Regions from separate parts of the Alteromonas pelagimontana genome, predicted to be linked through region 1. Evidence: predicted binding sites of a transcription regulator. Region 1 holds the regulator's gene; the other holds the start of a gene.

Region 1 (4,739 bases):
GCTCGAGCGCTAACGGTGCAGTAAAGCGAGGCAGATCAGGTTAGCATTTAGCGAGTAAAAGTCGGGCTACAATGGCGTGTTGTGAAGAAGAAACTCGGCTAACTTAGCATTGAATTCACGCATGAAATCTTTGGTGACTGCGCGCTTGCTGAACATAAAATGCACATCTTGAACATTAATTGGGGTCTCGCTTATTATAAGGTTTTTAACATTAAGTAACTTAGCATTTGCTTTCAGCACCTGCCGGTCATCCACGATCAGTTCTACGCGATTTTGATTCACCAGGTTCAGACGTCTGTTAACACTTTCAACGTGCACAATCTGTTTTGGATAGGCTTTAATGACATTGTCGGCAAACCATTCGCCATACCAGCCGCTTTTATTTATCGCGACCATATGCCCTTCGTCAAGCAACATAAGCAGGCTCTTGTCTGCATAGGCGGATTGGTGTTTTTTCAGGTAAGCAAAAGTAATTGTTTCTTTGCGATAAGGCAGCGAAAAAGTATTGTTTCTGCTTCTAACTGAATTTTTCGCTGCGCCGAGAACGACTTCAATATCGCCCTGCTCAATTTTCCTTCCCATTCGCCGCTCAGGAAAGGTGGAGGCGCGAAGTTGATACCCCATCTCGTTCAGCAAATTTTTAAGGATGGTATAATCGGAGCCTCTTACTTTGCGCTCACTGTCATAGTAAACATAGGGATACCAGTTATTCGTCGCTGTCAGCTCTATCACCTTGTCCTGCGCCGCCAGCAGGGAAGGGGAAAAGACGGATAAAATGAATAGCCACACAATACGATGATTCGCGAAGCCTTTGTAGGCGTTTATAACTTCCATTATGATGCGCAATCAAGACCTCTCTACGAAATTAGCAGGAGAAGTTTTTCAGTAAGGAATAGAGAAGAAGACTTTACGGGCGTAATACTGCTTTAGCAAAACAAGCGCTATTCTGCTTCATTGAATTTACCAGCGATAAGCGCTTCAATCGCCTGCATCGCAGCCTCAGCATCCGGCCCATTGCTGATAACGGTAACTAGTTCGCCTTGATGACTTTCCATCATCATCAGCCCCAGTACGCTATTCGCATTGGCCTCTTTATCGCCCTTTATCAGGGTGACTTCAGCATCAAATTGGTTTGCCAGTTGAACTAACTGAGTCGCTGCTCTTGCATGAAGTCCAAGCTTATTCACTATAGTAAGAGATTTTTCTATTCGCATTATTTGTTTAACTCACGATGACGGATCTGAACATCAGGATGAATATCACTGAAATTCTTGGCAAGCGTTTGCGCTACGAAAACAGAACGATGTTGACCACCAGTGCAACCAATAGCAATAGTGACATAGCTACGATTATTGCGCTCTAAATGAGGCAGCCAGGTGGTGAGTAGATTCTGTATTTGCCAGATAAACTTGGTAACAATGGGCAGTGAGCCAAGGAACACTTCAACTGGCGAATCCAATCCATTCAGATGCTTTAAATCAGGCTCCCAATGTGGATTGGGCAGGAATCGCGCGTCAAATACATAATCGGCATCTTTAGGTATACCGTGCTTAAACCCAAAAGATTCAAATACCAATACCAATCTGGAGCTTTTCTTCCCCAGGATGCGTTCTCGAATGAGTTCTGCTAATTGATGAATAGATAAGGAATCTGTATCAATATATAAATCCGCTCGCTCCGCAATGGGAGCAAGTAAACCCGCTTCGGTTTTAATCGCTTCAGACAAGGATTTGTTTAGCTTTGCCAACGGGTGTAAACGACGAGTTTCGCTGAACCGCTTAACCAGAATATCATCGCTGGCGTCGATATAAACTATGGTCATATTCCAAGACGCCGGCAGATAATCAAGAATTTCTACCAGTTCAGCGGGATCTTTGGGCAGATTTCGAACATCAATGCTAACTGCAACCTGATCGTATTCTTCTGCAACAGTATGGGTAAGGGCGGGAAGCAGATTAACCGGAATATTATCGACGCAGTAGTACCCTAAATCTTCCAGCGCGCGCAGGGCGACAGATTTTCCTGACCCGGAACGCCCACTGATAATAATAAGCTTCAATGCCCATCTCCCTGTAAACGTAGTGACGGCTTATTTCAAGGCCGTCACTATATCATCGCTTGTGGTGGCTTTCCGAATTGCTTTAACTGTGTCTCTGTCACTAAGTTTAGAGGCAACCGTAGCTAATGTTTGTAGGTGTCCTTCAGTTTGTTCTTCTGGTACCAGTAATGCAAAGAAAATATCTACCGGTTTATTATCAATAGCATCAAAATCGATAGCGGGTTCAGTGGTAACGACAATGGCAACCACGCGATCCAGGCCCGGCAACCTGGCATGCGGTAACGCAATACCGTTTCCGATTCCAGTACTTCCCATACGCTCTCGAGAAAGCAACCCAGTGAGAACCGCAGCCTCTTCTACCTGAGGATTATTTTTGGCCGCTATACCACTGATGATTTCCAGGATGCGTTTTTTGCTATTGCAATGGACCGCACATTCAGTGCGGTCCATGCTGATTAGAGTTTGAATATCCATGACGGGCATTAGTGCTTTTTCAACTTTTCCTTGTGCTTGATAACTTGCCTGTCAAGCTTATCTACCATACCGTCAATTGCCGCATACATATCTAAGTTTTCCGCAGATGCAAACACCTCAGCACCGCTGAGATGCATGGAGGCTTCAGCTTTTTGGTTAAGTTTTTCTACGTTAAGTATTACATGAACATTAGATATGTGATCGAAATGACGCTCTAACTTGCTGAACTTTGTTTCGACATAATTACGCAAAGAATCAGTGATCTCGACATGATGACCAGTAAGGTTGATTTGCATATTTCGTCTTCCTTATTTTGAGCCGCCTTATCAGATAAGGCTTTTACGTTGGTTAGACGGTGGGATCGATAACGACTCCCGATATTTTGCTATTGTTCGCCGAGCAACTTTTATACCCTGTTCGGCCAACAATTGAGCAATCTTGCTGTCGCTTAGCGGCTTACTCGGTTTTTCTGCTGCCACCAGCTTTTTAATTAATGCGCGAATAGCGGTAGATGAGCACTCGCCGCCAGAATCTGTCGCCACATGGCTGGAGAAGAAGTACTTCAGCTCAAAAATCCCACGGGGCGTGTGCATGTATTTCTGGGTGGTTACCCGCGAAATAGTAGATTCATGCATGTCTACCATCTCTGCGACATCATTTAGCACCATAGGTTTCATCATTTCAGGGCCATGTTCAAAAAAGCCCATTTGCTGCTGAACAATACAGTTAGCCACTTTCAGCAATGTATCATTGCGGGATTCTAAGCTTTTTATGAACCATTTCGCCTCTTGCATATGAGAGCGAATGAACTGTGAGTCACTGCTGTTTCTCGAACGACGACTCATAGCGGCATACTGCTGATTCACACTTAGCTTTGGCAGGCTGTCAGGATTAAGCTCAACTGCCCAACGGCCGTTTTTCTTGGTAACCGACACATCCGGTATTACGTATTCCGGTTCTTTGGTTATTAAGGCGCTGCCGGGGCGAGGATTCAGCGTTTGCAACAAGCGCATGGCCTCGCGCAACTGATCTTCTTTAAGCTTCGATTTGCGCATCAACGTACGATAATCTTTGCTGCTCAACAAATCAGCATATTCATCGATGATCATTTTGGCTTCTTCCAGCCAGGGCGTATCAGGGGAGAACTGCTTTAACTGCACCATCAGGCATTCCCGCGGATTACGGGACCCAGAACCAAGAGGGTCGAACATTTGAATCCGCTTAAGTACACATTCAACTTCGTCTTCTTCGATAGGATCTTCCATATCTTCGTCGTTTACACTTTGTAGAATGTCTTCAACGGTGACAGTTAAATATCCCGATTCGTCTATGGAATCAATAATGGCCATAGCAATTGCACGATCGGTATCAGAAAAATGTGTCAGACGCATCTGCCACAAGAGATGATCCTGAATGTTATCTGTGGTCTCACCCTGAAAAACCTGTTCATCGTCGCCACCACTACCACCAGAAGAGGAAGACGCTGCGGGGGCAGAAGACGCGGAATAATATTCATCCCAGGTACTATCAATAGGAAGCTCGTCAGGCAGGTCGTTTTTCTCTAACGCTTCGCCGGTATCCATATTGTCCGACGGCGTACTTGCCGTTTCATTAAAGTCGTCATTGTCGAGATTGTTTTTCTCACCGACATCATCGTTCCCTTCATCCACCTCCAATAGGGGATTGGAATCCAGAGCTTCCTGAATTTCCTGTTGAAGATCCAGCGTCGACAATTGCAGCAGTTTAATTGCCTGCTGCAATTGGGGCGTCATAGTTAACTGTTGACTAAATTTTAGCTGTAAAGATGGTTTCATCTACGTCTTAATTTCAATGCTCGTGTACGCTTGCATCCGTTAATAAACAATAAGATATGCAGGTTCTTCATATCTTTACTATAGCCTGAATTGTTCACCAAGGTATACATCCCGTACTTTTTGATTACTTAATACCTGTTCAGCACTACCTTGAGCGATCAACTCGCCGTGACTTACAATGTAGGCTTCTTCACAGACGTCCAGGGTTTCACGTACGTTATGGTCTGTGATTAGGATCCCTATTCCACGGTCACGCAAATGTTGGATGATCTTCTTTATATCATTAACCGAAATCGGGTCAACTCCGGCGAAGGGCTCATCGAGTAAAATAAATTGAGGGTTGGCAGCCAGCGCGCGTGCAATTTCGACTCGGCGCCGTTCACCGCCTGACA
Region 2 (4,739 bases), 2.1 Mb from region 1:
GCAATTCGCGGATAGGTTCCAGCATCGAGTATGGAAGCGAAACGTGAAAATCGCCACCGCCGCCGTCCAATTCAATATGAAAAGAACTGATCACCACCACTTCCGTCGGACTGACAATATTCGCCATAGCAGGGTTCACTTCTGAATCCAGATACTCAAACGATACATCCATGACCGGCGCCCAGGCTTCTTTGTAATCTTCAAATATTATCTTTAGCAACATTTGAATAATACGACGTTCAGTAGGCGTAAATTCCCGGCCTTCAATCTTGGCATGGTAACGCCCATCACCGCCAAAAAAGTTATCTACCAGAATAAACACCAATCGCGCTTCCATGGTAATTAATCCGGTACCTTTCAACGGACGAAAACGCACCATATTCAGGCTCGTAGGTACAAACAGGGTATGGATGTACTCGCCAAACTTTATCATCTGAATGCCGTTTATTGATACTTCTGCAGCACGGCGCATCATATTGAACAAACTTACCCGCAAATGCCGGGCGAATCTTTCGTTTACAATCTCCAGCGTTGGCATGCGCCCACGGACAATTCTGTCCTGAGAAGAAAAGTCATATTCCAGCGCAGAAGCATCAGAGGCAGAATCGCTGACATCTTCTTCATCGACGTCATCCACCCCATGCAAGAGCGCATCAATTTCGTCTTGGGATAATAAGTCGCTCACAGTGTCATCCTGGTTATTGCATCACAAAGCCGGTGAACAGCACCTGCTCGACTACATTGCCATCTGTAATTTCTTTCATCACTCGCTGCACTTCAGTTAATGCCTGCTCCCGAAGGGTCACTTTCCCTGCCTCGGTTATCAGATCATCAGCGGTGCCGGCGCTAAAGACCTGTAGCAAAGTGCCTTCAATTAAAGGAATATGCTTTTTGGCAGCTTCTTCGTTATCAACGCCTCTTACCATTAATTGCACTTTTATTTCGACTAAGCGATCACGTCCGTTGCCGGGTACATTGAATACAAAAGGTCTTGGCATTGCGACATACAACGCTGTGCCCAATTCACTTTTCGTTTTGGCAACTGGCGCTGGAGCAGTGTCATCTCCGGTTGCAACTTGTTCAGCAGGAGGCGTATCATCGCCCGTAAATAAAAAGAAGTAAGCTGCCGCTCCGCCTCCTAGCAGCACAACCGCAATAATGATGATCAGCATCATTTTGCTTTTCTTGCCGCCTTCTTCAATCTGTAATTCTTCGTCAGCCATGGTTTACCTTTCTTTTGCCTTTGCCCGTATTATCAACGTTCATAAATAAATGGCAATCTCTGCGCAAATGAAATGTAAGACGGTGAATATTAAGCATAGTAGTCAATACCACCTTGCGCACGGTGAGTAAGAGGTTGCTCAATGACTGTGGTGTCACTCATTTCCTCTTCGGTAAAACCTCCACCGCTGCCGCCAGACCGGTTTCCAGAGTCACCATCTTCACCTTGCTGCCGGCTTTCTTGTTGAACAACGGATTCTCCCAGCTCAATGCCCTGCTCCGCCAACAATTCCCGTAAGCGGGGTTCAGCCTGCGCGAGTGCATCTTTAGCTTGCGGTGATTGCACAATAAAATTCACGCTGGCAGTATCGCCAGATACATTTACCCGCACCTGCATACTGCCCATTTCAGGTGGATCAAGACGAATCTCCGCCATGGTGTTGCGGCTGTTAAGCATCCAGCGAATCTTTTCATTAAGTTGTTGCTGACCTTCCGGCTGATGGATGTTGACGGGTTTTTCAAACCCGTCCTGTATCTGCTGCGACTTACTGGCTTCGCTGCGGATCTGATTATTTTCCTGAATGGCTACATCCGCCGACGCCTGGTGCCTTGCACTGTTCGCCTGTTCCACAGCCATCTGAGCTGCATTTATTCCCAGGTTCAACTGGCTGATTTGTTGCTCAATGCTCTGATTCATCTGCTGAGTAAGCGTAATATCCGCTTCACTCATTGCTTGGGCTATCATGTCCTGTAGGTTAATTCCTGGCTCCCGTCCCTGAGCGAGCTGATCCTGAATTTCGTTAATGCCAGCAATCACAGCCGTTTTCACCGACTGTTGCTGTTGCTCAGATGCTGAGGGAGGCAGCAGCGCTACTACTTTTTCGGCAAGATCTTCTGCCGCGCTCGCTTTAGCCTCGTCCGACAACTCCTGCATTGACAGCATTGCCGCATCCACACCGCTTGCAGAAGTTATGCTGGCGTTGGCAGTATTGGGATCTATATTCAACGAAGCCGAAGTGTCTGAGCCATTAGCATTGCTATGAGCTGTGTTGGCTGTTTTCCCCGCCAATTCAGCTTTTAACATGTCCAACAACGCTGATGCGTTTTCAGCAGACTCTTCATCTGCGGTATTATTACCTGTTGCGCCCTGTGACAAAGCTGACTGCAAATTCGTTATCAAGCTGTTTAGTTCGGACGTGGATAAACCAGTCTGCTTGCCTGTTGCCTCGTTAGCGTCCATTTTATTCAGTAACGCTGCCGCCAGCGCTTCCAGTTCAGCAGAAGCGCTCAACTCGCCACTTCCCGCGGTAGCATCAGTCGCGCCTTCAGCGTCAAGCTGAGCCAGAAGCTCTTGCAATTTGGCTAGCAACTCAGGTATCGAAGTAATGTCACCTTTTAATTCTGAAGCATCTTGTAACGTCATACCGTCAGGTAAAACGAACAAATGATCGTTTTCTTGCTTCACTAAAGCTTCAACGTCAGTTTCAGCACTACCCAAAGCGGATTCTTCCGACAATTCGTTGTCTTTCTCTTGTAGCTTGCGCACCGCATCGACATATTCTAACCAGTCGGTTTCGTTTTTATCTGCCAGAGCTTGTTTAGCATCCTGATTCTGCGCGGCAGCTTTGTCCAGTTCGGCTCTATGACTTTTAGAACTGGCAGCGTGGCGGTCGATTGCAGCCTTTTCTGTAATTCTTTTATTATCGGACGGGTGCGGCTGCCCGCCTTTCTCAGCACGTTTTTCAGCGCCTGCGCGTTGCATAATGTCAGTAAATTGACTGCCGCTCTCAGATGAAACACCTTTTTCTTGCGGTACTTCAATATCTACCGGTAAAGTGGCAATATCTGAACGCTGGGTGGCAATTTGTTGCATAATGACCCTATTCCTGTGCTTCCGATTTACGGCTAACGGCAAATTTTTTGGCGGCCTACGGATGATTATCGTCTTTCTTAATGGGGAGTGAGCAATTCCTGTTCCAACTGATTAAAAAACTTGCAGATACACCCGCAAATTTTCTAACCCATTGGAGAAGCAGTTATTTGTTCAATTTGGCGCGAAAAAATTTCTGCATGGCAAATTCATCGTTCATAGATTGTTCGCGGCGGGCTTCCCGGTTAATTGCCTCTTGCTGCTTTTTATCTATTAAAATATCGACAGCTTTCCGGCGCTTTTGCTGCTCCATCCACACGCGTTTACGCTGATCAGCAACCATAGCTGCCTGCGAGACAAACTGCGTTTGCTGTTCGCAGGCTTTGTCTAACTTGCCGACGAATGATAAATGCTGGTGATACTGTTTGGCCGCAACGCCAGCTCTGCCGTTTTGCTGTATTTGCCGCAAATAATCCAACCGATATTGTTGCAAACTCGTTAGCTTCTGTTTTTGCTGGAGCACATGCTGCTGGGCAAGCTGGAATGCTCGCGCGGCCTTTTGCTCTTTTTCTTCTTCAAATCTGGCAACTAATTCGAGTTGGCGCATATCCGTTAACCTTTACCTAATCCAGTCGCCAGCGCACTCATTCCTTCCAGGCTTTCCGGATACGGCAACACCTGCTTAGTCCCCTGCTGCAAAAAGGCTTTGATGGCGGGTTCAGCGCGAATGGCTAAGTCAATACGCGGATCTGAGCCTTTGGCGTAAGCGCCAATAGCAATAAGATCCTGATTCTGCTTGTAATTGGAATATACCTGCCGAATTCTTCTGGCCTGCATTAAGTGCTCGTCACTGACGACCATAGGCATTACACGACTAATAGAAGCTTCAATATCAATAGCGGGATAGTGACCGCTATCTGCCAATGCTCGAGACAATACAATGTGTCCATCTAAAATGGCTCTGGCCGCATCGGCGATGGGATCCTGAAGATCATCGCCTTCAGTAAGCACGGTATAAAAGGCGGTAATCGACCCCTGTTTTTCATTGCCATTACCCGCTCGTTCCACTAGCGCAGGCAAACGGGCGAAGACAGAAGGCGGATATCCTTTTGTCGCTGGAGGTTCACCCACTGCAAGGGCAATTTCCCGCTGCGCCATGGCGTATCGGGTTAGCGAATCAATTAACAACAGCACATTCATGCCTTTATCGCGAAAATACTCCGCAATGGTGACCGCAGTTTCACAGCCTTTGAGTCGCATCAGCGGCGAGGTATCTGCTGGGGCAGCAACAACCACAGCGCGTTCACGTTCTTCTTCAGTTAAAATATCATGGATAAATTCTTTCACTTCCCGGCCCCGCTCACCAACCAGGCCAACCACCACAACGTCAGCCTTGCAGCCGCGAGTCATCATACCAAGCAGCACACTTTTACCCACTCCACTACCAGCAAACAGCCCCATACGCTGCCCCATGCCGACAGTATTTAACGCGTTAATGGAACGCACTCCCACGTCCATCGGCTGACTGATTGGGCGCCGAGCAAGCGGGTTCATGGGCGGTTTAATGGTTGGTACGCGGGCCTCGGCCACAATAGCTCCCAAACCGTCAAGCGGATTGCCGTTACCATCGACCACCCGGCCCAGCAAA

What was found. Region 1 encodes sigma-54, which starts transcription at its own class of promoters, with help from an activator protein. Its sites were predicted from a motif close to GTTGGCACGNNNNTNGNNT; they were not measured.
Region 2: CA267_RS14365 (flagellar hook-length control protein FliK) is a predicted target of sigma-54. The motif match lies at 3,184-3,202, and genes of this name have one in related genera.

The regions. Positions count from the first base shown of each region.
Region 1 covers NZ_CP052766.1:1,174,181-1,178,919, reverse strand. The annotation lists gene CA267_RS05410 (substrate-binding periplasmic protein) at 67-834, opposite strand; gene CA267_RS05405 (HPr family phosphocarrier protein) at 942-1,214, opposite strand; gene rapZ (RNase adapter RapZ) at 1,214-2,059, opposite strand; gene ptsN (PTS IIA-like nitrogen regulatory protein PtsN) at 2,090-2,533, opposite strand; gene hpf (ribosome hibernation promoting factor) at 2,542-2,829, opposite strand; gene CA267_RS05385 (RNA polymerase factor sigma-54) at 2,860-4,347, opposite strand; gene lptB (LPS export ABC transporter ATP-binding protein) at 4,426-4,739, opposite strand, start outside.
Region 2 covers NZ_CP052766.1:3,264,693-3,269,431, reverse strand. The annotation lists gene fliM (flagellar motor switch protein FliM) at 1-685, opposite strand, end outside; gene fliL (flagellar basal body-associated protein FliL) at 699-1,223, opposite strand; gene CA267_RS14365 (flagellar hook-length control protein FliK) at 1,313-3,094, opposite strand; gene fliJ (flagellar export protein FliJ) at 3,258-3,698, opposite strand; gene fliI (flagellar protein export ATPase FliI) at 3,704-4,739, opposite strand, start outside.